2 regions of the Streptomyces sp. NPDC001056 genome follow, and region 2 is predicted to be linked to the other one. Evidence: riboswitches for the same ligand, from Rfam matches in the RefSeq annotation. Region 2 holds a riboswitch; the other holds the start of a gene.
What was found. Region 2 has a riboswitch for glycine ahead of gcvT (glycine cleavage system aminomethyltransferase GcvT). Riboswitches for the same ligand answer to the same signal wherever they lie in the genome.

Region 1 (14,135 bases), on a different contig from region 2:
CGCTGGAACCAGATCAGCAGCCTGGGCCGGCTCCTCGACCCGGCCGCCGACCGGCTCTACGTGCTCTCCACGCTGGTCGGCCTCACCTGGCGGGAGATCCTCCCGCTCTGGCTGACCGCCCTGCTGCTCGCCAGGGAGCTGATGCTCCTGGTGATGGTGGGCGTCCTCCGGCGGCACGGCTATCCGCCGCCCCAGGTCAACTTCCTCGGGAAGGCGGCCACGTTCAACCTCATGTACGCCTTCCCGCTCCTGCTCCTCAGCGACGGAAGTGGTTGGATCGCGTCACTGGCCGCTGTTTTCGGATGGGCGTTCGCCGGGTGGGGTACAACGCTCTACTGGTGGGCAGGAGTGCTCTACGTGGTACAAGTCCGCCGATTGGTCCGCGCGGACGCCATGGCCGATTGAGCTCGGCGATTGTCCTGACGTAACGCCTCGATGGCCCGCGGTGCAAAAGTGCGGGACAATCTGGACGGGTGAAGTCGGCTAGACCGTCGTCTCTCAGAGGAGGACGCTTCCGACATGAAGGCCGTCGTGATGGCCGGAGGCGAAGGCACCCGCCTTCGCCCCATGACCTCAAGCATGCCCAAGCCGCTCCTGCCCGTGGTGAACCGCCCGATCATGGAGCATGTGCTACGGCTGCTCAAAAGGCACGGGCTCACCGAGACCGTCGTCACCGTGCAGTTCCTTGCCTCGCTCGTCAAGAACTACTTCGGTGACGGCGAAGAGCTCGGAATGGAGCTCACATACGCCAATGAGGAGAAGCCACTCGGTACCGCCGGAAGCGTCAAGAACGCCGAAGAGGCATTGAAGGACGATGCCTTCCTCGTCATCTCCGGTGATGCCCTGACCGACTTCGACCTCACGGAGCTGATCAATTTCCACAAGGAGAAGGGCGCGCTCGTCACGGTCTGTCTGACCCGCGTGCCCAATCCCCTGGAATTCGGCATCACCATCGTCGACGAGGAAGGCAAGGTCGAGCGCTTCCTGGAAAAGCCGACCTGGGGACAGGTCTTCTCCGACACCGTCAACACGGGCATCTACGTGATGGAGCCCGAAGTCTTCGACTACGTGGAAGCCGATGTACCGGTCGACTGGTCCGGCGATGTCTTCCCGCAGCTGATGAAGGAGGGCAAGCCGATCTACGGCTTCGTCGCCGAGGGCTACTGGGAGGACGTCGGCACGCACGAGAGCTACGTCAAGGCCCAGGCCGATGTCCTTGAGGGCAAGGTCAACGTCGACATCGACGGATTCGAGATCTCCCCGGGCGTCTGGGTGGCCGAGGGCGCCGAGGTGCACCCCGACGCCGTACTGCGCGGGCCCCTGTACATCGGCGACTACGCCAAGGTCGAGGCCGGCGCGGAGATACGCGAGGACTCCGTCGTCGGCTCGAACGTCGTCGTCAAGAGCGGCGCCTTCCTGCACAAGGCCGTCGTCCACGACAACGTCTACATCGGCCAGCACAGCAATCTGCGCGGCTGCGTCGTCGGCAAGAACACCGACATCATGCGGGCCGCCCGGATCGAGGACGGCGCGGTCATCGGCGACGAGTGCCTGATCGGCGAGGAGTCGATCGTGCAGGGCAACGTGCGGGTCTACCCCTTCAAGACCATCGAGGCCGGCGCCTTCGTCAACACCTCGGTCATCTGGGAGTCCCGGGGGCAGGCGCATCTCTTCGGCGCCCGCGGGGTGTCCGGCATCCTGAACGTGGAGATCACGCCCGAGCTGGCCGTCCGCCTCGCCGGCGCGTACGCGACCACGCTCAAGAAGGGCTCCACGGTCACCACCGCCCGTGACCACTCCCGCGGCGCACGGGCGCTCAAGCGCGCGGTCATCTCCGCGCTTCAGGCGAGCGCGATCGACGTACGCGACCTGGAGAACGTGCCGCTGCCCGTGGCCCGCCAGCAGACCGCGCGCGGCAGCGCCGGCGGCATCATGATCCGGACCACGCCCGGCGTCCCGGACTCCGTCGACATCATGTTCTTCGACGGACAGGGCGCCGACCTGTCCCAGGGCGGGCAGCGGAAGCTGGACCGGGTGTTCGCGCGTCAGGAGTACCGGCGCGCGTTCCCCGGCGAGATCGGCGACCTGTACTTCCCGTCCAGCGTCTTCGACTCGTACACCGGGTCGCTGCTGCGCAACGTCGACACCAGCGGGATCCCCGACTCCGGCATGAAGGTCGTCGTGGACGCCTCCAACGGCAGCGCCGGCCTGGTGCTCCCCAGCCTGCTCGGCAAGCTCGGGGTGGACTCCCTGACCATCAACCCTGGCCTCGACGAGGCCAGGCCCACCGAGACCGCCGAGATGCGACGCAGCGGCCTGGTGCGCCTCGGCGAGATCGTCGCGTCCTCGGGCGCCGCCTTCGGCGTGCGATTCGACCCGGTCGGCGAGCGGCTGTCGCTCGTGGACGAGAAGGGCCGGATCATCGAGGACGACCGGGCGCTGCTGGTGATGCTGGACCTGGTGGCCGCGGAGCGGCGCAGCGGCCGGGTGGCGCTGCCCGTCACCACGACCCGCATCGCCGAGCAGGTGGCCGCCTACCACGGCACCCAGGTCGAGTGGACCACGACGTCGCCGGACGACCTCACTCGTGTGGGTGGCGAGGAGGGCACCATCTTCGGCGGCGACGGCAAGGGCGGGTTCATCATCCCCGAATTCGGCAGTGTGTTCGACGGCACAGCCGCGTTCGTACGGTTGATCGGGCTCGTGGCGCGGACCCAGCTCACCCTGAGCCAGATCGACGCGCGGATCCCGCGGGCGCACGTGCTCAAGCGGGACCTGGCGACGCCGTGGGCGGTCAAGGGCCTGGTGATGCGCCGGGTGGTCGAGGCGGCCGGGGGCCGTTCCGTCGACACCACCGACGGCGTGCGGGTCGTGGAGACCGACGGACGCTGGGTGATGGTGCTGCCCGATCCGGCCGAAGCGGTCACCCATCTGTGGGCCGAGGGCCCGGACGACGCCTCCGCGCAGGCCCTGCTGGACGAGTGGTCGGGCGTCGTGGACAGCGCCGGGCGGTAACCGCCCCGAGACCGCTCCGAGGCCGTTTCAGGGCCGCTCCGAGATCGCTCCAGGGCTCCCCGGCCCCGCGGCGGGCTCGGCGGGGCCCTGGAGCGGCCGCGTGCCGTGCTGGTCAGGGCCCCAAAAGCGCCGCACGTGCGCGTGCCGGACAAGTGTCCGCCAAGGGGGCCTGTCCGGCACGTCGGTGGGGCCGTTCGGAGGCATCCCGCGCGACATGCGACGATGTGCGGCATGCCGCAGCAACCCCCCGTTCGGAGCAGCGCCGCGCGGCCGCGCCGTCCGGACGCCTCCATGTCGTTGATCACCAACGTCATGGACCACAGCCTCGACGACGGGTACGCCGAGGCCGCCGCCCGGAAGAAGTCCTGGGGCGAGGGCGGCCTGCCGAAGACCCTGAGGGCGAAGCTGGGCCTCGCGGGCGGCCTCGTCCTCGCGGCGCTGGTCGTGACCGTAGGGGCGGCACAGGCGCGGGTGGCGGCGCCCGTGGTGGCCAAGGAGCACCAGGAGCTGATCGACCGCATCGACAAGGAGACCGGGGACGCGGACAAGCTCCAGGGCAGCGTCGACAAGCTCCGTGACGACGTCAGCGCGCGCCAGCGGGCGGCGCTGAGGTCGAGCGGCGGCAGTGCCGAGGCGGACCTGGTGGGCATGCTGTCGGGCGCCACCGAGGTGCACGGTCCGGGCGTCAAGCTCGTGGTGAACGACGCCAAGGAGGCCAGCACCGGCGGTGACGGCACCAACCCGCGGGAGACCGCCGGGTTCTCCGACACCGGCCGGGTGCGCGACCGTGATCTTCAGCGCGTGGTCAACGGGCTGTGGGCGTCGGGCGCCGAGGCCGTGTCCGTCAACGGACAGCGGCTGACCGCCCTGTCGGCGATCAGGGCCGCAGGAGACGCGATCCTGGTCGACAACAGGCCGCTCGTGCCGCCGTACACCGTGCTCGCGGTGGGGGACGGGCCCCGGCTGAGCAGTGGTTTCCAGAACGGCGCCGACGGGCTGTATCTGCACGCCCTGGAGCAGAACTACGGCATCCGCGCCACGATCTCCACCGAGCGCGACGTCCGGCTGCCCGCGGCGCCCAGTGTGATCGTACGGACGGCGAAGCCGGACACCGAGAGCACCGACAAGACCGAGAAGAACAAGAAGACGGAGAAGGGCACATCGTGATCGCCGTACTGGGCCTCGTCGTGGGAGTCGTGGCCGGCCTGTTGGTCCGGCCCGAGGTTCCGGCGGTCGTGGAGCCTTATCTGCCGATCGCCGTCGTCGCGGCGCTGGACGCCGTGTTCGGTGGTCTGCGGGCCATGCTGGACGGCATTTTCGACGACAAGGTCTTCGTCGTGTCGTTCCTTTCGAACGTGGTCGTGGCGGCCCTGATCGTGTTCCTGGGCGACAAGCTGGGCGTGGGCGCGCAGCTGTCCACGGGCGTCGTGGTCGTCCTCGGCATCCGCATCTTCTCCAACGCCGCGGCGATCCGACGGCACGTCTTCCGGGCGTGAGACGATGAGCGACCAGCACAACGGCCCCGCGCACGAGGGCCAGGAGAACCACCGCGACGAGCACGACGGTCACGAGCGCGGCGGTCATGGACACCACGGCCCCGCGCACGGCGGCGGGGAGCACGGCGAGCACGCGGGCCGGCCGGCCAACCGGCTGCGCAAGGAGCTGCCGGCCGAGGTGCCCGCTCCGGCGCCCGGGGCCGCGCAGGAGCCCGCACCGCGGCCGGACGACGCGATGACCGGCCGTCAGCGGCTCGTCCAGGGGCTGTGGCCGCCGCGCGTCACCCGGCCCCAACTCATCGTCGCCCTGCTCCTGTTCGGCCTCGGTTTCGGCCTGGCCGTGCAGGTGGCGTCCAACAGCGACACCGACAGCGCGCTGCGCGGCGCGCGTCAGGAAGATCTTGTTCGCATCCTGGATGAACTGGATTCGCGTACTCAGCGTCTTGAGGACGAGAAGCAGGGACTCGAAAAGCAGCGGTCGGAGCTCCAGAGCAGTTCCGACCAGGCCGCGGAGGCGCGCAGGCAGACCGCCGAGAAGGAACGGCAACTCGGCATCCTGGCGGGCACCGTGGCGGCCCAGGGTCCCGGCATCACCATGACGATCGAGGACACGAAGGGGACGGTCCAGTCGGACATGCTGCTCGACACCATCCAGGAGCTGCGCGCGGCCGGCGCGGAGGCGATCCAGGTCAACGGCGTGCGCGTGGTGGCCAACACCTATTTCGCGGATGCGGGCAAGAGCGTGAGCGTGGACGGGAACAAGATCAACGCCCCTTATCGTTTCAAGGTCATCGGCAAACCGCAGGATCTGGAGCCGGCGCTGAACATCCCGGGAGGCGTGGTGCAGACTCTGGAGAAGGAGCAGGCCACCGTCTCCGTCACACAGTCGGGCAAGATCGTCGTGGACGCCTTGCGGCAGGCGAAGCAGCCTGACTACGCTCGGTCGTCCTCCCGGTGAACCGGCGGTGCATGGGGCCGGTCCGGCAGGGGCATGAGGTTGCGGGGGGTCGGCGCACCGACGAGGTGACGCGTGGTGGAAACTGTCTGGTGGGCACGGACGTTGTGAGGGTGTCCGGGTCGGCCGGTGTCGGCAATCAGGGTTCGTCCTGCCCCACGGGCGGGTCTGTTTCGGTCAAGGGGAATCGCCCGTGAAGTTGTTTGCGAAGTGGTTCGGCAAGAGCGCGCGAGAGGGCGGCGAGAACGCGACCGCTCGTCATCGCGCACAGCCTGACGCACAGGGTCAGCGGCCGTTGTTCCGGGATCAGGTGGCTGGTCCGGGTGGTGACATTTCGGGAGGCCAGGGCGCGCCGTCAGTTGACCCTGCCCACTCCGGCGGCATAGGTTTCGGGCAACCGTCAACCTCAAGTACGGGTGGAGACTTTGCTCCCGGCCCGTACGCGTCCAATGTCCCGGCGGGGCAGCCGCGGCAGGAGGATCCGTCCATGTCGGTCCTGGTGTGTACGAGGTGCGGTAACCGCAACGCGGTGAACGCCCGCTTCTGTTCCAACTGCGGTGCGCCGCTGCGTCCCGGAATCTCGCCCGAGCGCGCCTCCGAGACCACCTCCACGATCTCGATCTCCGGCCTTGAGGCCTACGACGCGGAGGCGACCGGGCAGACGCCCATGCCGCTGCTGTCGCCGGAGGCCCAGGCCGCGGTGGACGCGCTGCCGGCGGGCTCGGCCCTGCTGGTGGTGCGCCGTGGCCCGAACTCGGGCAGCCGCTTCCTGCTGGACGGCGACCTGACCACGGCCGGCCGTCACCCGCAGAGCGACATCTTCCTGGACGACGTGACCGTCTCGCGTCGGCACGTGGAGTTCCGCCGCTCGCCGGACGGTTCGTTCACCGTCGCCGACGTGGGCAGCCTGAACGGCACGTACGTCAACCGCGAACCGATCGACCAGGTCGCCCTCCAGAGCGGCGACGAGGTGCAGATCGGCAAGTACCGGCTGGTGTTCTACCCGAGCCGGCAGGTCATCTGACCCGCCTCCGGACACGCTCCGGGGGCAACCCAGGGAAGGTCCATGCTTCAAACACCGAGCGGCGGTGCCGGAAGCGGTACCGCCGCCAGGGACAGTGGGCTGATGAGCATCGGCACGGTGCTGAACCTGCTGCGCGAGGAGTTCCCCGAAGTCACCATCTCCAAGATCCGGTTCCTGGAGGCGGAGGGGCTCATCGAGCCGCAGCGGACCCCCTCGGGGTACCGGAAGTTCAGCGCCGGTGACGTCGAGCGCCTCGGACACGTCCTGAGAATGCAGCGGGACCACTATCTGCCGCTCAAGGTGATCCGCGAGCACCTGGACGCCATGGAGCGGGGTGAGGCCGTCCCGCTGCCCGTGGTCGGGCGCCAACGTGCCGGGGAGGACGCCCCGGAGGTGCAGGAGGGGCCCACGGTGGCCCGGGTCCGCCGCGCGGAGCTGCTGGCGGCCGCGGACATCGGCGACGCCGAGCTGGTGGAGTGGGAGTCGTACGGACTCCTGGTCCCGCTGGCGGACGGGTCGTACGACGCGGAGGCCGTCACCGTGGCCTCGCTCGTGGCCGAACTGGGGCGCTTCGGGATCGAGCCCCGCCACCTGCGGGTGATGAAGGCGGCCGCCGACCGGGAGGCCGGCCTGGTCGACCAGGTGGTGGCCCCGCTCAAGCGCCACCGCAACCCGCAGACCAGAGCGCTCGCCGAGGCCCGTACGAAAGAGCTGGCCGCGCTCACCATGAAGCTGCACGCGGCCCTCGTGAAGACCGCCCTGGGGGTGCGTCTTCCCTGATCCGGCGGTGGTCCGTCGGAGGCCGGATCGGGCAGCTGTTCCCGGCCCGACTACCCAAACATCCCGGGCACGGCCTAGGGTTGCTGTGTGAACGAGCTCGATGTCGTAGGTGTCCGGGTCGAAATGCCCTCCAACCAACCGATCGTGCTCCTGCGCGAAGTGGGGGGCGACCGCTACCTCCCGATCTGGATCGGTCCGGGGGAGGCGACGGCGATCGCCTTCGCCCAGCAGGGCATGGCCCCGGCCAGGCCGCTGACCCACGACCTGTTCAAGGACGTGCTGGAGGCCGTCGGCCAGGAGCTGACCGAGGTACGCATCACCGACCTTCGGGAAGGCGTCTTCTACGCGGAGCTGGTCTTCGCCAGTGGGGTCGAGGTCAGCGCCCGCCCCTCCGACGCCATAGCGCTCGCCCTGCGCACCGGCACGCCGATCTACGGCAGCGACACGGTGCTGGACGACGCGGGGATCGCCATCCCGGACGAGCAGGAGGACGAGGTGGAGAAGTTCCGCGAGTTCCTCGACCAGATCTCGCCCGAGGACTTCGGTACCAGCAACCAGTGAGGGCCGGCGGCCGAGCCGCCGACGAGGCGCTTCGGGTCCGTCCGGAGCCCCCTGCGGAGTCTTCGGCGGCCGGTCACCCGGGCAATTGCCAACGGCGATTGAGAGCGTCCTACGGGTCCCCGCGAGGGCATTCGGCTAGCCTTTCCCCGCGGTGGGACACGGGAAACCACTCCTTGGGTGATTATCACTCGGCGTGCCGAGTGTGGCGATCGTTGACGCACCCCTGGTGACTGCCTACCGTCGAGAAGGCAGGTCAAGGACGGAGGTCGGCGTGAGAACCAGCGGCGACGGTACGGCTGGGGGTGCTCCCGTGCGCGGTTTCGGGGAGAGCGGTCCGTACCCGGTTCACAGCAGCGCGGTGGATCACGCTCCGCAGCGGCCGACGGCGGTGCCGGGCGGCGAAGGGGCGGCGTCCATGACGTCCGAGGAGATCGGCTACCGGGGGCCCACGGCCTGCGCGGCGGCCGGCATCACGTACCGCCAGCTCGACTACTGGGCGCGCACGGGCCTGGTCGAGCCGAGCGTGCGGCCCGCGTACGGATCGGGCACCCAGCGGCTCTACAGCTTCCGGGACGTCGTCGTCCTGAAGATCGTCAAGCGCTTCCTGGACACCGGGGTCTCGCTGCAGAACATCCGGTCGGCCGTGCAGCACCTTCGGGAGCGCGGCTTCCGCGACCTGGAGCGCATGACGCTCATGAGCGACGGCGCGACGGTGTACGAGTGCACCTCGCCGGACGAGGTCCACGCCCTGCTCCAGGGCGGCCAGGGAATCTTCGGGATCGCGGTCGGCGTGGTGTGGCGGGACGTGGAGAATGCCCTGTCCCAGCTGCACGGCGAGCGCATCGACACGGGCGAGACCCTGGTCGGTCACAACCCGGCGGACGAACTGGCGCGACGCCGCAACCGGGCGGTCTGAAACCCTGGTGAACCGGTCCTGACGTGCTGTCCTGACGCGGCGGGCGGCCGGACGCCGTCACGTTGTCAGTGCCGTGGTGCAGGATCGGACATGTGAGGAACGCGCCCACGATCCTGCATCTCGACATGGATGCCTTCTACGCCTCGGTGGAGCAGGCGTCCAAGCCGAGCCTGCGCGGAAAGGCGGTCGTGGTGGGCGGGCTCGGGCCGCGCGGGGTGGTGGCCACGGCGTCGTACGAGGCGCGGGCCTTCGGGGTGCACTCCGCGATGCCCATGGCCCAGGCACGGCGGCTGGCGCCCCACGCCGCGTACCTGGTGCCGCGCTTCAGCCTGTACCGGGCGGTCAGCGAGCAGGTGATGGCGCTGCTGCGGGAGCTGTCCCCGCTGGTGGAGCCGTTGAGCCTGGACGAGGCCTTCGTGGACCTGGCGGCCTCGGGCACCGCGTCGGACGCGGAATCGGCGCGACGGACCGGGGCGCGGCTGCGCGAGGACATCCGTGCCGTCACGGGGCTCACCGGATCGGTGGGGCTCGCCGCGTCCAAGATGCTCGCGAAGATCGCCTCCGAGCGGGCCAAGCCGGACGGCCTGGTGCTCATCGAGCCGGGGACCGAGCGGGCGCTGCTCGGGCCGCTGTCGGTGCGGACCCTGCCGGGGGTGGGCCCGGCCACGGGGGACCATCTGCGGCGGGCCGGGATAACGACCGTCGAGGAGCTGGCCGAGGCCGGCGAGGACGAACTCGTACGACTGGTCGGCAAGGCGCACGGACACGCGTTGTACGCCATGGCGCTCGCGCGGGACGAGCGGCCCGTGGTGGCCGAACGGGAGACCAAGTCGGTGTCGGTCGAGGACACGTACGACGTGGACATCCACGACCGGCTGCGGATCGGACTCGAAGTACGGCGGCTCGCGGACCGCTGTGTGCGGCGGCTGCGCGAGGCGGGACTGTCCGGGCGGACGATCGTCCTGAAGGTGCGGCGGTACGACTTCTCGACGCTGACCCGCTCCGAGACGCTGCGGGGGCCCACGGACGATCCGGCGGTCGTGCGGGAGGCGGCCGAGCGTTTGCTGGAGTCCGTGGACACGACGGGTGGGGTCCGGCTGCTCGGCGTCGGCGTCACCGGGCTCGCCGACTACACCCAGGAAGACCTCTTCGCCCAGGCGGCGAGGCCCTCGCCGACGGAATCGGTCTCGGAGGACCAGCCGCCCGAGCCGACTGCTCCGTCCCCCGCCGCCGTGCTCCCGCACTGGCGCGCGGGGCAGGACGTGCTGCATGCCGAGTTCGGCCACGGGTGGGTCCAGGGCAGCGGGGTGGGCCGGGTGACGGTGCGCTTCGAGACCCCCCAGTCCCCTCCGGGACGCATCCGAACCTTCATGGTCACCGACCCCGCCCTCCGGCCGACGGACCCCCTGCCCCTGGTTTCCATGGCCCCGGTCACGGAGGATCGACCGGAATGCCGTGCGGTGGGCCGGTAGGGCTACGTCTCCTCGGAGCCGGCCAGTTTGCCGAAGTCGCGGTCCGGGGCCGGGCCGGGGGTCATGTCGAGGCCGTAGTGGTGGTAGAGCTGGAGTTCCTGTTCGGGGGAGAGGTGGCGGCCCACGCCGAAGTCGGGGGCGTCCTTGATCAGGGAGCGGTCGAAGGGGACCTGGAGGGTGCCCTCGACGAGTTCGCTGGGCTCCAGCGGGACGAAGGCGTCGCGGGAGAAGAGCCCGGTGCGTATGGCCGCCCATTCGGGGACGCCCGTGGCGTCGTCCAGGTACACCTCGTCGATCGTGCCGATCTTGGTGCCATTGCGGTCGAACGCCTTGCGGCCGATCAGGTTGCGCGGATCGATGTCGGTCTGCACGGCCCCTCTCCCTCCAATTGGTCGCAACTCATCCGTAAGCACTACGAAAGAGCACATTCACTGCGGCGGCCACTTGAGAATCCGGCCGTTGACCTCGCTGGTAGGCTGAATGCGGCTGCTGACCCCGTGCGGGAGAGTCCTCCGACCCACCTCGGAGGCGCCGAAGGAGCAAATCCTCCCCGGAATCTCTCAGGCCCACGTACCGCACGGACGAGGTCACTCTGGAAAGCAGGGCGGGTGTCGACGGCTTCCGCTCTCACCGACGGTGAAAGCCGGCGTCCCGACGGGCGCCTGGTGAAGCTCTCAGGTTGAGATGACAGAGGGGGAGGCCGTCCGGGCACCCGCGCCGTGGTGCCCTTCGAAGGTCGCGTCAGACCAGGAGGCCTCCGCAATGACCGCCCATCGTATTCCGCTCTCCGAGCTCGAAGCGGGCATCCCCTTCGAACAGCGCCACATCGGGCCCGACCAGGAGGCGCGGGCCAAGATGCTCGCGCAGGTCGGCTACGGGTCCCTCGACGAGCTGACCGCCGCCGCGGTCCCCGATGTGATCAAGAACGCCGACGCCCTCGACCTGCCGGGCGCCCGGACCGAGGCCGAGGTGCTGGCCGAACTGCGCTCGCTCGCCGACCGCAACCAGGTCCTCGGCTCCATGATCGGCCTGGGTTACTACGGCACCTTCACTCCGCCGGTGATCCTGCGCAACGTCCTGGAGAACCCGGCCTGGTACACGGCCTACACGCCCTACCAGCCGGAGATCTCCCAGGGCCGCCTGGAAGCGCTGCTGAACTTCCAGACCATGGTCGCCGACCTGACCGGGCTCCCCACCTCCGGCGCCTCCCTCCTCGACGAGGGCACCGCGGCCGCCGAGGCCATGGCGCTGTCCCGGCGCATGGGCAAGAACAAGAAGGGCCTCTTCCTGGTCGACGCGGACGCCCTGCCGCAGACCATCGCCGTCATCCAGACGCGCGCCGAACCGACCGGCGTCGAGGTCGTCGTCGCCGATCTCGGCGCGGGCATCCCGGCCGACATCGCCGCCCGTGACATCAACGGCGTCCTCATCCAGTACCCCGGCGCCTCCGGTGCCGTACGGGACATCAAGCCGGTGATCGAGCAGGCCCACGAGCTGGGCGCGCTCGTCACCGTCGCCGCCGACCTGCTCGCCCTCACCCTGCTGACCTCCCCGGGCGAGCTGGGCGCCGACATCGCCGTCGGCTCCACCCAGCGCTTCGGTGTCCCGATGGGCTTCGGCGGTCCGCACGCCGGCTACATGGCCGTGCACGAGAAGTTCGCCCGCAGCCTGCCCGGCCGCCTGGTCGGCGTCTCCGTCGACGCCGACGGCAACAGGGCCTACCGGCTGGCCCTCCAGACCCGTGAGCAGCACATCCGCCGCGAGAAGGCCACCAGCAACATCTGCACCGCACAGGTGCTGCTCGCGGTCATGGCCGGCATGTACGCCGTCTACCACGGCCCCGAGGGCCTGCGGACCATCGCCCGGCGCACCCACCGCTACGCGACCCTCCTCGCCGAGGGCCTGAAGGCCGGGGGCGTGGAGATCACGCACGGCGCCTTCTTCGACACGGTCACCGCGCGCGTGCCCGGCAAGGCCGCCGAGGTCGTCGCCGCCGCCCGGGACAAGGGCGTGAACCTGTACCTGGCCGACGCCGACCACGTCTCCGTGGCCTGCGACGAGACCACCACCCGGGAGCGGCTGGCCACCGTCTGGGCCGCCTTCGGCGTCGAGGCCGACGTCGAGGCGCTGGACGCCGCCGCCGCCGACGCGCTGCCCGCGGCGCTGCTGCGCGGCGACGACTACCTCGCCCACCCGGTCTTCCACCAGCACCGCTCCGAGACCGCGATGCTGCGCTACCTGCGCAAGCTGGCCGACCGCGACTACGCGCTCGACCGCGGCATGATCCCGCTGGGCTCCTGCACCATGAAGCTCAACGCGACCACCGAGATGGAGCCCATCACCTGGCCCGAGTTCGGCGAGCTGCACCCGTTCGCGCCCGCCGAGCAGGCGGCCGGCTTCCTCACGCTCATCCACGAGCTGGAGGACCGCCTCGCCGAGGTCACCGGCTACGACAAGGTCTCCCTCCAGCCGAACGCCGGCTCCCAGGGCGAGCTGGCCGGTCTGCTCGCCGTGCGCGGCTACCACCGCGCCAACGGCGACGAGCAGCGCACCGTCTGCCTCATCCCGTCCTCCGCGCACGGCACCAACGCCGCGAGCGCCGTGATGGCGGGCATGAAGGTCGTCGTCGTCAAGACCGCCGAGGACGGTGAGATCGACGTCGAGGACCTGCGCGCCAAGATCGAGCAGCACCGCGACGAGCTGGCCGTGCTGATGATCACCTACCCGTCGACGCACGGTGTGTTCGAGGAGCACGTCGCCGACATCTGCGCCCGGGTGCACGAGGCCGGCGGTCAGGTGTACGTCGACGGCGCCAACCTGAACGCGCTGGTGGGCCTCGCCAAGCCGGGCCACTTCGGCGGCGACGTCTCGCACCTGAACCTGCACAAGACCTTCTGCATCCCGCACGGCGGCGGCGGCCCCGGCGTCGGTCCGGTCGCGGTCCGCTCGCACCTCGCGCCGTACCTGCCCAACCACCCGCTCCAGCCGGCGGCCGGCCCGGAGACGAGCCTGGGCCCGGTCTCGGCCGCGCCGTGGGGCTCCGCGGGCATCCTGCCGATCTCGTGGGCGTACGTCCGTCTGATGGGCGGCGAGGGCCTCAAGCGGGCCACCCAGGTGGCCGTGCTGTCCGCGAACTACATCGCCAAGCGCCTGGAGCCGCACTTCCCGGTGCTCTACACCGGCCCCGGCGGCCTGGTCGCGCACGAGTGCATCATCGACCTGCGCCCGCTGACCAAGGCGACCGGCGTGAGCGTGGACGACGTGGCCAAGCGCCTGATCGACTACGGCTTCCACGCGCCGACCATGTCCTTCCCGGTGGCCGGCACGCTGATGATCGAGCCGACCGAGTCGGAGGACATCATCGAGCTGGACCGGTTCTGCGACGCGATGATCGCCATCCGCGCGGAGATCGAGAAGGTCGGCTCCGGCGAGTGGCCCGCGGAGGACAACCCTCTGCACCACGCCCCGCACACCGCGGGCGCGCTCGGCGGCGAGTGGACGCATGCCTACAGCCGCGAGGAGGCCGTCTTCCCGGCCGGTGTCTCGGTGGCCGACAAGTACTGGCCGCCGGTCCGCCGCATCGACCAGGCCTTCGGCGACCGCAACCTGGTCTGCTCCTGCCCGCCGCTGGACGCCTACGAGGACTGACCGAGGCGTACCCCGGCCGAGGGCCCTGTCCGGATCTCCGGGCGGGGCCCTCGCCCGTGCCGTCCGCGGCTCAGTCGGTCGCCAGGGACACCTCGGTCGCCTTCACCAGGGCCACCGCGTCGGAACCCACGAAGAGGCCCAGCTCGGTGGCCGCGTCCTTGGTGATGGCCGCCGTCAGCTCGCCGCCCGGGACGGAGATCCGGACGGTCGCCATGACCGTGCCGGTGGTGAGCCCGACCACCGCGCCGGGCAGCTGGTTGCGGATCGA
Region 2 (14,135 bases):
GAAGGAGATGACCCTGATGAACAGACTGGCACGGCTGTCGGCGGCCGAACGACAGCGGATCATGGCGGAGTTCGTGGCGGAGACCCTTCAGGGGCTGGACGCCGTGGACCCCGAGATCCAGGAACGGATGCGCGCCACCACCGTCGATCTGGCGGACGACCCCACGCCCGAACAGGTCGACGCGTGGGTGGAGTTGGCGGAGATGCTCCAGGACCCGGACTTCCGGGCGCAGATGCGCCGGGCGATGGAGTTCAACGCGGCGGACGGGGCGCCGGGGGAGGCGCGCGGCCGGTCCCTCTGGTTCGCCAAGCGCCTGGTGGAGCTGGTGGCCCCGGCCCGCGAGCGCGGCATCGCACCCGGGTCGCCGGAGGCGGAGACGGTCCTGCACGACCTCTTCGGCGACGCCGACCGGGGCGCCGTACTCGACCGCATGACGGCCGGCTTCAACGACCGCGTCGCCCGATACCGCGAACTGGTCGCCATCGTCAACCGCACCCCCGCGCCGCCGCACGCCGAGGACTTCGCCTGGGTGGTCGCGGCACTTCGTGCCCGCGCGGACAGTTAATCTGACCAGCGTCAGTACGCCAGTATGGCACGAGAAACACGAACAAAAGGGGCGGATCGGTGGCGGACATCGAGGAAGCACGCAAGCAGTTCCAGCGGATCGACGCGAACGGTGACGGTTTCATCACCGCCGCCGAGTTCAAGTCCGCCCTCGCCCAGGGGGGCGACTGGAACGTCACCGACGCGGTCGCGGAGGCCATCATCAAGACCCGCGACCTCAACGGCGACCAGGTCCTGTCCTTCGACGAGTTCTGGACCTACCTGAACAAGTGACCCGCCCGCCAGGGGTGCCCCTTCTCCCGACAGCGGGCACCCCTGCGTGCGTCACCCGGCCGCCCACTCCTTGAGCGCGGCCTCGGACGGGAAGTCGGCCAGGTCCCTGTCGTGCGGCTGGCTCGCGTACTGGTGGAAGCGCCACTTCGCCTTGATGCGGGGCTTGCCCGCGGTGACGTAGTCGGCGATCCACAGGCCGTCGCCCGCGTACGAGGTGCGGTCGATGTTCAGCCAGAAGTCCCTGTTGGTGTAGAGCACCACCCGGTTGTGCGGCCGCAGATCTTTCAGCTTGCGGATGAAGATGTCCTTCTCCGCGTTGCTGGCGTGGGTGCCGTCGCTCGTGGTCTCCCAGTCGACGGCCAGGATGTCGCCGGCGCGTTCCGGGGTGTGCTGGAGGAAGTAGTCGGCCTGGGCCGTGAGGTTGCCCGGCCAAAGGAAGTGGTAGAAGCCGACGACCAGTCCGGCGTCGCGGCCGGTCTTGGTCTGGGCGGCGAGGCGGGGGTTGACGTACGAACGGCCCTCGGTCGCCTTCGTGAAGACGAAGGAGAGACCGTCCGTGTCATATGACGTGGACTGGAATGAACTTACGTCGATGCCGTGGAGCATGCAGGGTTAGTGCCCGTCCCGCGGCCCCCCGGAAACTTGCCCCCGGTCGCGGGGCTTTCACCACAGCCGGACGGAGCCACCGACGGTGCGCCCGCTCACACCGGAGCGCGATGAACCCCGCCGGCGCGGGACGGTGTACCACGGCACCACGCTCATGATGCTGCGCGACGGCTACGGCCGCATATACGACGAACTGGGCCGCGAACTCGCCCGCCACATCGGCGAGACGGTGACCCTGGCCCACACCTTCGACCCACTGGAAGCAGCAAGCCGGAGGACCTGGCACTGCCAACGGGGCGCCGAAGACCGCCTGGTCTCCGTGACCGCCCGGACCGCACCCGCTGGCGCTACACCTAGGATGCCGCAGGAAGATCCGCCGGGCAGGACCTGGGCCCTCGGGACCGGGCGGCGGCTCGGGTGTTCGCCCTCGGCCATCGCCCGGTTCGAGCACGGATGCGCGATCCCGTTCAGCACTCGATGATGTTCACCGCGAGCCCGCCCCGCGCCGTCTCCTTGTACTTCACCGACATGTCCGCGCCGGTCTCCTTCATGGTCTTGATGACCTTGTCGAGGGAGACCATGTGGGAACCGTCGCCGCGCATCGCCATCTTGGCGGCCGTGACCGCCTTCACCGCGGCCATGCCGTTGCGCTCGATGCACGGGATCTGGACGAGGCCGCCGACCGGGTCGCAGGTCAGGCCCAGGTTGTGTTCCATGCCGATCTCGGCCGCGTTCTCGACCTGTTCGGGCGTGCCGCCCAGCACCTCGGCGAGCGCGCCCGCCGCCATGGAGCACGCGGAGCCGACCTCGCCCTGGCAGCCGACCTCGGCGCCGGAGATGGAGGCGTTCTCCTTGAAGAGCATGCCGATCGCGCCCGCGGCCAGCAGGAAGCGGACCACGCCGTCCTCGTCCGCGCCCGGCACGAAGTTGATGTAGTAGTGCAGCACCGCGGGGATGATGCCGGCCGCGCCGTTCGTCGGGGCGGTCACCACCCGGCCGCCGGCCGCGTTCTCCTCGTTCACCGCCATCGCGTAGAGCGTGATCCACTCCATCGCGCGGGCCAGCGGCTCGCCCTCGGCCCGCAGCTGGCGCGCGGAGACGGCGGCCCGGCGGCGTACCTTGAGCCCGCCGGGCAGGATGCCCTCCCGGGTCATACCGCGCTGCACGCACGCCCGCATCACCCGCCAGATCTCCAGCAGGCCCGCCCGGATCTCCTCCTCGGTGCGCCAGGCCCGCTCGTTCTCCAGCATCAGGGAGGAGATCGAAAGCCCGGTCTCCTTGGTGAGGCGCAGCAGCTCGTCGCCGGTGCGGAAGGGGTACTTCAGGACCGTGTCGTCCAGCACGATCCGGTCCGCGCCGACCGCGTCCTCGTCCACGACGAAGCCGCCGCCGACCGAGTAGTACGTCTTGCTGAGCAGCTCGGCGCCCGAGGCGTCGTACGCCCATATCGTCATGCCGTTGGCGTGGTACGGCAGGGCCTTGCGGCGGTGCAGGACCAGGTCGTCGTCGAAGGAGAAGGCGATCTCGTGCTCGCCGAGGAGCGCCAGGCGCCCCGACGTCCTGATCGACTCCACCCGGTCGTCGGCGCTCTCCACGTCCACCGTGCGCGGGGAGGCGCCCTCCAGGCCGAGCAGGACCGCCTTGGGGGTGCCGTGGCCGTGTCCGGTCGCGCCGAGCGAGCCGTACAGCTCGCAGCGCAGGGACGCGACCGAGGCCAGCAGGTCCTCGTTGCGCAGCCGGCGGGCGAACATGCGCGCCGCGCGCATCGGACCGACCGTGTGGGAGCTGGACGGGCCGATGCCGATCGAGAACAGGTCGAAGACCGAGATGGCCACGGTCACTCCTTGGGGCAGTGGTGGGGCACTCTCCGTCGAGTGCCCCACCAGGGGACTTACTTGTTCAGACCCGGGTACAGCGGGTGCTTGTCGGCCAGGGCCTTCACCCGGGCCTTGAGGGGCTCCGCGTCGTAGGACGGCTTGAGCGCCTCCGCGATCACGTCCGCGACCTCGGCGAAGTCCTCGGCCGTGAAGCCGCGGGTCGCGAGCGCGGGCGTGCCGATCCGCAGGCCCGAGGTGACCATCGGGGGACGCGGGTCGTTCGGGACCGCGTTGCGGTTGACCGTGATGCCGACCTCGTGGAGCCGGTCCTCGGCCTGCTGGCCGTCCAGCTCGGAGGCGCGCAGGTCGACCAGGATCAGGTGCACGTCCGTACCGCCGGACAGCACGTTCACCCCGGCCTCACGGGCGTCCGCGGCCGTCAGGCGCTCGGCGAGGATGCGGGCACCGTCGACGGTACGGCGCTGGCGCTCCTTGAACTCCTCGGACGCCGCGACCTTGAAGGACACCGCCTTCGCCGCGATCACGTGCTCCAGGGGGCCGCCCTGGAAGCCCGGGAACACGGACGAGTTCAGCTTCTTCGCGAAGTCCTTCCTGGCGAGGATGATGCCGCCGCGCGGGCCGCCCAGGGTCTTGTGCGTCGTGGAGGTGACCACGTCCGCGTACTCGACCGGGTTCGGGTGCAGACCGGCCGCGACCAGGCCCGCGAAGTGCGCCATGTCGACCCACAGGTACGCCTCGACCTCGTCCGCGATCCGGCGGAAGGCGGCGAAGTCCAGCTGCCGCGGGTACGCCGACCAGCCCGCGATGATCACCTTGGGGCGGTGCTCCTTGGCGAGCCGCTCGACCTCGGCCATGTCGACCAGGCCGGTCTCCTCGTCCACGTGGTACGCGACCACGTTGAACTGCTTGCCGGAGAAGTTCAGCCGCATCCCGTGGGTCAGGTGGCCGCCGTGCGCGAGGTCCAGGCCGAGGATGGTGTCCCCGGGCTGGGCCAGCGCGAACAGGGCCGCCTGGTTGGCGGAGGCGCCGGAGTGGGGCTGCACGTTGGCGTACTCGGCGCCGAACAGCTCCTTGATGCGGTCGATGGCGATCTGCTCGGCCACGTCGACGTGCTCGCAGCCGCCGTAGTAGCGGCGGCCCGGGTAGCCCTCGGCGTACTTGTTGGTGAGGACCGAGCCCTGCGCCTCCATCACCGCGAGCGGCGCGAAGTTCTCGGACGCGATCATTTCGAGCGTGGACTGCTGGCGGAGCAGCTCGGCGTCGACCGCGGCGGCGATCTCCGGGTCCAGCTCGTGCAGGGGCGTGTTCAGGACAGTCATACGGCTACGACTCCTCAGCCGGCGGTGTGGGCGTCGTACTCGTCGGCGGAGAGCAGGTCGGCCGGCTCGTCCGCGACGCGCACCTTGAACAGCCAGCCGCCCTCGAAGGGCTCGGAGTTCACCAGCGACGGGTCGTCGACGACGTTCTCGTTGACCGCGGTGACCTCGCCGGTGACCGGGGAGTACAGGTCGGAGACCGACTTGGTGGACTCCAGTTCACCGCAGGTCTCGCCCGCCTCGACGGTGGAGCCGACCTCGGGGAGCTGGGCGTAGACCACATCGCCGAGCGCGTTGGCCGCGAACTCGGTGATGCCGACCGTCGAGACGCCGTTGTCGTCGGCGCCCGACAGCCACTCGTGCTCCTTGCTGTAGCGCAGCTGCTGGGGGTTGCTCATGCCTGAATTCTCCTGTACGCGCGGGGGTGCTGATGACGGGGGGAGGGTGGTGACCGCCGATGGGCGGGCGAATGTGCGCAGGGTCACGTGCCCGCCCGGCGGGGGGCGGGACCGGGACCGGGCTCGCTGTCTACTTCTGGCGCTTGTAGAACGGCAGCGCCACGACCTCGAAGGGCTCGTGGGTGCCGCGGATGTCCACGCCGACGCCCTCGGTGCCGGGCGCCGCGTGCGCCGCGTCGACGTAGGCCATGGCGATCGGCTTGCCCAGCGTGGGGGAGGGGGCACCGGAGGTGACCTCGCCGATGACCTCGCCGCCGGCGACGACCGAGTACCCGGCGCGCGGGACGCGGCGGCCCTCGGCGATCAGGCCGACCAGGACGCGCGGCGGGTTCTGCTCGGCGCGGGCGGCGGCCTCGACGAGCGCGGCGCGCCCCACGAAGTCGCCCTCCTTCTCGAACTTGACCACGCGGCCGAGCCCGGCGTCGAAGGGGGTCAGCGAGGTGTTCAGCTCGTGCCCGTACAGCGGCATGCCCGCCTCCAGGCGCAGGGTGTCCCGGCAGGACAGGCCGCACGGCACCAGGCCGACGCCCTCGCCGGCCTTGGTCAGCGCCTGCCACAGCTCGACGGCGTGCTCGGGCTTCACGAACAGCTCGAAGCCGTCCTCGCCGGTGTAGCCGGTGCGGGCGATCAGCGCGGGGACGCCGGCGACGGTGCCGGGCAGGCCCGCGTAGTACTTCAGGCCGTCGAGGTCGGCGTCGGTGAGGGACTTCAGGATGCCGGGGGAGGCCGGGCCCTGGACGGCGATCAGGGCGTAGGCGTCCCGGTCGTCGCGCACCTCGACGTCGTGGCCGCCGGACCGCTCCTCCAGGGCGTCCAGGACCACCTGGGCGTTGGAGGCGTTGGCGACGACCATGTACTCGGTCTCGGCGAGCCGGTAGACGATCAGGTCGTCCAGGATGCCGCCGTCGGCCTGCACGATCATCGTGTAGCGGGCGCGGCCGACGCCGATGGAGGCGATGTTGCCGACCAGGGCCATGTTCAGGAAGTCGGCCGCCTCGGGGCCGGTGACGGTGATCTCGCCCATGTGGGAGAGGTCGAACAGACCCGCCTTGGTCCGCACGGCCACGTGCTCGTCGCGCTCGGAGCCGTAACGCAGGGGCATGTCCCAGCCCGCGAAGTCGGTCATCGTCGCACCGAGCGAGCGGTGCACGGCGTCCAGCGCGGTGTGTCGGAGTTCGGTACTGCTCATCGGTCGGTCGTCTCCCAGGGCAACAGGGATGGGGCGAGGAACGTTCCTCCCCATCTGTCATCGGAACCTGAGAGGTTCGCCGGGACCGCCAGGGGGGCGATCACGGCTTGCACCTTGGGTGGGGCCGCTGTCACAGCGGCCCGCTTTTCAGATGTGCCTCGCCCGCGCGGTAACGGTGCCTGAGAGATTCAAGGGAGGGACTTGCTCCTTCGGCGCCCCAGCGAAGCCTGCTGGGGACTCTCCCGCGCGGATTCAAACGGCCGGTATGCAGTTGGCGGCCACATCATTGCACGTCGCACCCCCACCCGTCAGGGGCCGTATCCGTAACCGACCTGTGGCGGTACGCGCACCCGCCCGTGGCACATCGGGCATTACCTTTCCTTTACGTCGGCCGGGCAGGGAGATTACCGAACCACAAGGGGAGGACGATCATGGCGAACAGGACCATGGCGCACGCGACCGGCATCCCGGCGCCGAGGAGCCTCGTGGCCCGCGAGCGCGCGGCCGGCCGCCCCGCGTCCCTCGTGCGGGACCTGCGCGACCGGGCGGCCCCCGGCCCGCGCACCCTTCGCTTCGGCCCCCGTGACATCGTGGTGCTCACCGGCCTGCCCGGCAGCGGCAAGTCCACGCTGATGCGCCGCGCGGTCACCGACCGCCGCGTCGACTCCCAGGACACCCGGGCCCGCTTCGCCGCCCGCCTGCCCCGCCTGCTGCCGTACGCCCTCTACCGCCCCCTGGTGCGCGCCGCGCACTACCTCGGGCTGCGTCGCGCCCTGCGCACGTCACAGGGCCTGGTCGTGCACGACTGCGGCACCCAGCCCTGGGTGCGCGCCTGGCTCGCCCGCGCCGCCCGCCGCTCCGGCGGCACCCTGCACCTGCTCCTGCTGGACGTGCCGGAGGAGACGGCCCGCGCGGGCCAGCGCGAGCGCGGCCGGTCGGTCTCGCGGCTCGCCTTCGGCCGCCACCGCCGTACGACGGCCCGGTTGCTCGGCGCGGTGGAGCGGGGCGAACTGCCCGCGGGCTGCGGTTCGGCGGTGCTGCTCGACCGGGCCGCGGCGGACGCCGTGCAGCGGATCGTGTTCACGGAGTACGGCACTGTCACCGGTACCCGCTAGCCTTCATGGTCACAGAGCAGTGGTTCCCAGCAGGCGGTAGGCAGATGGACTTCCCGGCACAGGCGCACCCCCACCCGCACGGCGGTTGGCCCGGCAACGAGCTGGAGGAGGTGCTGTCGGCCTCCCTCGGCATACCCGCGGCGGGCGGCCGGATCATCGAGGTACTCGGCCGCAGCTTCGTCTGGGTGCCGCTGCCGTCCGGCGGCGGACCCGGCGGCGGCCCGCTGGACCTGCCCACCCTGGAGATCGACGGCCAGGCGTACGTCCCGGTGTTCAGCTCCGAGGAGCAGTTCCGCCAGGCGGTCGGCTCCCACATGTCGTACACCATCGCCCCGGCCGTGGAGTTCGCCCGCGGCCTGCCCCCGCAGGCGGGCATCGCCGTGAACCCCGGCGGCACGGTCGGCATCCCGCTCCCGCCGGACGCCGTCGCCGAGCTCTGCCGCGCCGGCCGCACCCCGCTGGACGGCCCCGCCTCCGGCGGCCGCGTCCGCCTCTTCGAGCCCGACTGGCAGGACGACCCGGTCGACTTCCTCTCCGCCGCGTCCGCCGAGTTCGCCGCGACGGGTGTGGTCCTCACCGCCCGCCGCTGCCTGGCCGCGATCGAGACCGCCGACCCGGTCATGTTCGTCGGCGTGGAGCTGTCCCAGTGGGACGGCGACTTCCGCGCCCTCCCCCTGGAAGCCCTGGGCCGCGCCCTCGGCCGGGTCCCGGTCCGCTGGCCGGTCAACCTGATCCTGCTGGACGTGACGGACGACCCGGTGGCGGAGTGGCTGCGGACGAATGTCCGCCCCTTCCACGCCCACTAGAACCCGACGGTGCGCGGCCCGCCCCGAAGGGGCGCGGGGAACCGCGCGACCGCCCCACCACGACCCGCACCCGCGCACGAACACACGGGCCCCGAGCCACCAGGCGCTTAAGCTGTCCCCCGACGCGGAGTACTGAAAAGAAGGGCACGACAAGGTGAGCGCGAGCCACAGCGGCAGCGTCGGCGGCGGTGTCGAACACACGCTCCGCCACGTCACGCCCGGACGCTACGACGCGTACGAGGCCCTGCTCCGCGCCCTCGCCACCCCCTCCGCGGGCCAGATCTGGATGCTGCTGTGGCACGGCCAGGCCGGCTCCCCGGACGCCCAGTACGGGGACATGGAGGTCGAGGGCTTCCACTACGCGCCCTGTGTCACCTCCGCCCAGGAGCTGTCCGCGAGCGGCTGGAACCGTTCGTACGAGGTCGTCGACGGCCTGGACGTCGCCCGCACCCTCTATCCCGACCACTACGGCCTCTGGCTCAACCCGCACGCCCCCGGCGGCGGCGTCGGCATCCCCTGGCTGGACCTGCGCCGCATCGCGACCGGACTGGACCGCCAGCCCGCGGGGCCGCTGCGGCTGTCCGAACCCGGGATCGAGATCCCCCAGTTCTACGCCCTGCTCGCCCAGCACGCCCACCGCACCCCCGCCCTGCGCTCCCTGCGCCGCGCCTGGGTGCAGCCCGCGCTCGGGGCGCCGTACCTCGCGATCGGTCTGGACCTGTACGAGACCTCGCCCGCCGCGGTCGACTCGGTGCGCGCGATGATGCAGCGCTCGGTCGGCGCCGTTCCGGAGGGCCTTCCGGTGTCCACCGTCGCGCTGACCGACGACCACGACCCGGTCGTGATGTGGATGCGGGCCAACGCCCGCCCGTTCTACGACCGCGAGGCCCATGCCGCCGCGCCCGCCGCGCAGCCCCAGCTCCAGTCCCCGGCGCCGGGCTATGGCTATCCGCCGGTCCACGGTGGTTACTGAGGTTCCGTCGCTTCCGACGCCGTTCCCGCCGTACCTCCCGAACCGCGGCATTACGGCGATGTGTCCCAACTGACCCGTGTCCGAGGGGCGTTACCCACTGTCCGGATAACGGAATCCTCCGCAGTGCATCACGGTTGCGCATACTTTCACCGTCAGCTCTGGCGAGTGATCGCGAAGACGCTGAAGACTCCCCACTCAGACCACGAGGCTCAAGAACTCGTGCTCGCTTGCAAGTCGACAAAGCCGCAAACCGCGGCAGCGCAGGCCGGTCACCACCGGCGAGAGGGGTCGCACATCGTGACCGCACCGATCGAGACCACCGGGGCGGCAGCCGACGCGCAGCCTGAGGCTGTGCTCGCGGGAGCCGAGAAGGGGCGGATCGAGGGTCGTTCCCTGGGCCAGATCGCCTGGACCCGCTTCAAGCGTGACAGAGTCGCCGTGGCCGGCGGCGTCATCGTGATCCTGCTGATCCTCCTGGCCGTCCTCTCGCGTCCCCTGCAGGCCGTCCTCGGCCTCGACCCCAACGCCTTCCACCAGGACCTGATCGACGCCAACACCTCGCTGCCCAAGAGCAGCTGGGGCGGCATGAGCGCGGACCACCCGCTCGGCGTGGACCCCAAGTTCGGCCGGGACATCGCCACCCGCGTCCTGGAGGGCTCCTGGGTCTCGCTGGTCGTCGCCTTCGGTGCCACGGTCCTGTCCAACGTGATCGGCGCGATCATGGGTGTGATCGCGGGTTACTACGGCGGCCGGGTCGACTCGATCATCAGCCGGCTGATGGACGTCTTCCTCGCCTTTCCGTTGCTGCTGTTCGCCATCGCGATCTCCGCAACCCTCCAGGGCGGCGCCTTCGGTCTGAACGGACTTCCGCTCCACCTCGCCGTGCTCATCTTCGTGATCGGCTTCTTCAACTGGCCCTATCTCGGCCGGATCGTGCGCGGCCAGACCCTCGCCCTGCGTGAGCGCGAGTTCGTCGACGCCGCCCGCGGCATGGGCGCCAAGGGCCCGTACATCCTCTTCCGTGAGCTGCTGCCCAACCTGGTCGGCCCGATCATCGTCTACTCGACGCTGCTCATCCCGACCAACATCCTCTTCGAGGCGTCCCTGAGCTTCCTCGGCGTCGGCATCCAGCCGCCCCAGGCTTCCTGGGGCGGCATGCTCCGCGAAGCGGTCACCTACTACCAGGTCGATCCCCAGTACATGATCGTGCCGGGCCTGGCCATCTTCATCACCGTCCTCGCGTTCAACCTGCTCGGCGACGGTCTCCGCGACGCTCTCGACCCGCGCAGCCGCTAGGCAGCCAGAGAGCCCATCAAGTTTTCCGATCAATGGAGGGGAAGCAGACCATCATGCGAAGGTCAGCGCTGGCCGCGGTCGCGGCTATCGGCTCCACCAGCCTGCTGCTCGCAGGCTGTTCCAAGGCCGATGACAACAAGGACACACCGAAGGCGGCCGGCGCCAACGCGGCGACCAAGAGCGTCGTCAACGCGTCCGACAAAAAGGGTGGCACGGTCACCTACGAGATGTCGGACGTGCCGGACTCGTTCGACCCGGGCAACACGTACTACGCGTACATGTACAACTTCAGCCGCCTCTACGCGCGTCCGCTGATGACGTTCGAGCCGGCCCCCGGTTCCAAGGGCAACACCCTGGTCCCGGACCTCGCCGCGGGCAAGGGCGTCGCCAGCGACGGCGGCAAGACCTGGACGTACAAGCTGCGTCCGGGCCTGAAGTACCAGGACGGCAGCCCGATCACCTCGAAGGACGTCAAGTACGCCGTCGAGCGGTCCAACTTCGCGCGTGACGTGCTCTCGCTCGGTCCGAACTACTTCCAGCAGTTCATGAAGGACGGCGACAAGTACAAGGGTCCCTACAAGGACAAGAACGCCAAGGGCCTGTCCTCGATCGAGACCCCGGACGACACCACGATCGTCTTCCACCTGAACCGGGCCTTCCAGGAGTTCGACTACCTGGTCGCCACGCCGCAGACGGCCCCGGTGCCGCAGTCCAAGGACGACGGCGTCGACTACGTCAAGCACATCGTCTCCTCCGGCTCCTACGAGATCCAGAGCTACCAGGAGGGCAAGCAGGTCGTCCTGGTCCCGAACAAGAACTGGGACCCGAAGACCGACCCGCTGCGCAAGCAGCTGGCCAACAAGATCGTCGTCAACCTGAAGGTCAACCCGGAGACGATCGACAAGGACATCCAGTCCGGCGACGCCACCGTCGACCTCGCGGGCACCGGCGTCCAGGCCTCCACCCAGGCGGACGTCCTCAAGTCCGCGGACGGCAAGGCCAGCACCGACAACGCCTACGGTGGCCGCCTGGTCTACGCGGCGATCAACACCAAGGTGAAGCCGTTCGACAACGTCGCCTGCCGCAAGGCCGTCGAGTACGCGATCGACAAGGTCTCCGTGCAGACCGCCATGGGCGGCCCGATCCGCGGTGACATCGCCTCCACCGTCCTGCCGCCGGACATCACCGGCTACCAGAAGGCGGACGTCTACGCGACCGCGGGCAGCAAGGGCGACGTCGCCAAGGCCAAGGACCAGCTGAAGGCCTGCGGCCAGAAGACGATCAACACCAACATCACGGCCCGCTCCGACCGCCCCGGCGAGGTGGACGCGGCCACCGCGATCATCAACTCGCTGAAGAAGGTCGGCATCAACGCCACCCTCAAGCAGTACCCGCAGGGCAAGTACTTCACCGACTACGCGGGTGTGCCGAGCTTCGACAAGAAGCAGAACATCGGCCTGATGATGATGCAGTGGGGTGCCGACTGGCCCTCCGGCTACGGCTTCCTCCAGCAGATCCTGAACAGCAAGGCGATCAGCCAGTCCGGCAACACCAACCTGTCGCAGTACACGAACAAGAAGGTCGACGCCCTGCTCGCGCAGGCGATCGCCGAGCCGGACCCGGCCAAGCGCAACGCCCTGTACGCGCAGATCGACACCCAGGCGATGGACGACGCCGTGCTGGTTCCGCTGACCTACTTCAAGGTCCTGCTGTACCGCTCGCCGTACGCCACCAACGTGGTCTCCACGGCCGCCTTCAGCGGTCAGTACGACTACCTCAACCTCGGCACCACGAAGAAGTAGCAGCCCCGGAAGGCAGGTGAAGGCATTGGTGCCCGCGGGCTTCGCGGCCCGCGGGCACCAGCGCCGGTCCCCGTGATCTCGTACATCCTCCGCCGGACGTTCGCGGCAGTGATCCTGCTGCTGGTCGTCACCGCGGTCACCTTCGCCATCTTCTTCCTGCTGCCACGGCTCGTGGGCCAGACAGCGGATCAACTGGCGCAGCAGTACATCGGAAAGAGCCCGTCCAAGGCGGACATCGTCGCGGTCAAGCACAACCTCGGTCTGGACCAGCCCGTCTATGTCCAGTACTGGCACTTCATCAAGGGGATCGTGGTCGGTGCCGACTACAATCTCGGCCCCAAGACGGTGCACTGCGACGTTCCCTGCTTCGGCTACTCCTTCAAGGATCACGTCGCGGTCTGGCCGCAGCTCACCTCGCGCATTCCGATCACCCTCTCGCTGGCCGCGGGTGCCGCCGTGCTCTGGCTGCTCTCCGGTGTCGCCGTCGGTGTCGTCTCCGCGCTCAAGCCGCGCTCGCTGTTCGACCGCACCTTCATGGGCGTCGCCCTCGCCGGCGTCTCGCTGCCCATGTTCTTCACGGGCAACCTGGCGATCCTGCTCTTCACCTACAAGTGGCCGATCTTCGGCCGCACCTACGTCCCGTTCACCGAGAACCCCGCGCAGTGGGCCAACACCCTCATCCCGGCGTGGTGTTCGCTCGCCCTGCTGTACTCCGCGATCTACGCCCGGCTCACCCGCTCGGGCATGCTGGAGACGATGAACGAGGACTTCATCCGCACGGCCCGCTCGAAGGGCCTGCCCGAACGCACGGTCGTCGTCCGGCACGGCCTGCGGGCCGCCCTCACTCCGATCATCACCGTCTTCGGCATGGACCTCGGCCTGCTGCTCGGCGGTGCGGTGATCACCGAGTCCGTGTTCTCGCTGCCCGGCGTCGGCCAGTACGCGGTGCAGGGCATCTCCGACAACGACCTGCCGAAGATCCTCGGCGTGACCCTGCTCGCCGCCATCTTCGTCGTCATCGCAAATCTCCTGGTGGACGTGCTCTACGCCGCCGCCGACCCGCGGGTGAGGCTCTCGTGACCGAACTCTCCAAGACCGCCACGGGCGAGACCGCCACCGCCAAGGCGCCCTCGGCCTTCCTGGAGGTCCGCGACCTCAAGGTGCACTTCCCGACCGACGACGGCATCGTCAAGTCCGTCGACGGGCTCTCCTTCTCGGTGGAGAAGGGCAAGACCCTCGCCATCGTCGGCGAGTCCGGCTCCGGCAAGTCGGTCACCTCGCTCGCCGTCATGGGCCTGCACCGCCTCGGCGCGCGCGGCAAGAACGTGCGGATGGCCGGCGAGATCTGGCTGAACGGCAAGGAACTGGTCGGCGCCTCCCCGGACGAGGTGCGCAAGCTCCGCGGCCGCGAGATGGCGATGATCTTCCAGGACCCGCTGTCCGCGATGCACCCCTACTACAAGGTCGGCGACCAGATCGTCGAGGCCTACCGGGTGCACCACAAGGTCAGCAAGAAGGAAGCCCGCAAGCGCGCCATCGAGATGCTCGACCGCGTCGGCATCCCCGAGCCGGCCAAGCGCGTCGACGGCTACCCGCACGAGTTCTCCGGCGGTATGCGCCAGCGCGCCATGATCGCCATGGCCCTGGTGAACAACCCCGAGCTGCTCATCGCGGACGAGCCGACCACCGCCCTTGACGTGACCGTCCAGGCGCAGATCCTCGACCTGATCCGCGATCTGCAGAAGGAGTTCGGCTCCGCGGTCATCATGATCACGCACGACCTCGGCGTGGTCGCCGAGATCGCCGACGACGTCCTCGTGATGTACGGCGGCCGCTGCGTGGAGCGCGGTCCGGCCGCCGAGGTCTTCGAGAAGCCCCAGCACCCCTACACCTGGGGCC

Region 1: it holds a riboswitch for glycine, as region 2 does, so the genes downstream of both, gcvP (aminomethyl-transferring glycine dehydrogenase) here and gcvT (glycine cleavage system aminomethyltransferase GcvT) in region 2, are expected to answer to the same signal.

Annotation. Positions count from the first base shown of each region.
Region 1 is NZ_JBSFLI010000020.1:138,802-152,936, reverse strand. Features, by position in the region: gene ACWDD7_RS23780 (CDP-alcohol phosphatidyltransferase family protein) at 1-405, shown strand, start outside; gene ACWDD7_RS23775 (mannose-1-phosphate guanyltransferase) at 520-3,015, shown strand; gene ACWDD7_RS23770 (DUF881 domain-containing protein) at 3,247-4,182, shown strand; gene ACWDD7_RS23765 (small basic family protein) at 4,179-4,511, shown strand; gene ACWDD7_RS23760 (DUF881 domain-containing protein) at 4,516-5,469, shown strand; gene ACWDD7_RS23755 (FHA domain-containing protein) at 5,660-6,490, shown strand; gene ftsR (transcriptional regulator FtsR) at 6,533-7,270, shown strand; gene ACWDD7_RS23745 (bifunctional nuclease family protein) at 7,358-7,831, shown strand; gene ACWDD7_RS23740 (MerR family transcriptional regulator) at 8,103-8,747, shown strand; partial or broken gene ACWDD7_RS23735 (DNA polymerase IV) at 8,840-10,297, shown strand; partial or broken gene ACWDD7_RS23730 (PRC-barrel domain-containing protein) at 10,432-10,647, opposite strand; glycine riboswitch at 10,710-10,805, shown strand; gene gcvP (aminomethyl-transferring glycine dehydrogenase) at 10,982-13,867, shown strand; gene ACWDD7_RS23720 (TOBE domain-containing protein) at 13,938-14,135, opposite strand, start outside.
Region 2 is NZ_JBSFLI010000033.1:27,489-41,623, forward strand. Features, by position in the region: gene ACWDD7_RS30080 (MerR family transcriptional regulator) at 1-565, shown strand, start outside; gene ACWDD7_RS30085 (EF-hand domain-containing protein) at 625-837, shown strand; gene ACWDD7_RS30090 (GH25 family lysozyme) at 889-1,443, opposite strand; gene ACWDD7_RS30095 (hypothetical protein) at 1,529-1,924, shown strand; gene ACWDD7_RS30100 (L-serine ammonia-lyase) at 1,911-3,278, opposite strand; gene glyA (serine hydroxymethyltransferase) at 3,335-4,600, opposite strand; gene gcvH (glycine cleavage system protein GcvH) at 4,615-4,995, opposite strand; gene gcvT (glycine cleavage system aminomethyltransferase GcvT) at 5,126-6,244, opposite strand; glycine riboswitch at 6,289-6,401, opposite strand; glycine riboswitch at 6,402-6,499, opposite strand; gene ACWDD7_RS30120 (AAA family ATPase) at 6,676-7,359, shown strand; gene ACWDD7_RS30125 (enhanced serine sensitivity protein SseB) at 7,404-8,165, shown strand; gene ACWDD7_RS30130 (enhanced serine sensitivity protein SseB C-terminal domain-containing protein) at 8,320-9,138, shown strand; gene ACWDD7_RS30135 (ABC transporter permease) at 9,436-10,434, shown strand; gene ACWDD7_RS30140 (ABC transporter substrate-binding protein) at 10,488-12,236, shown strand; gene ACWDD7_RS30145 (ABC transporter permease) at 12,309-13,316, shown strand; gene ACWDD7_RS30150 (ABC transporter ATP-binding protein) at 13,313-14,135, shown strand, end outside.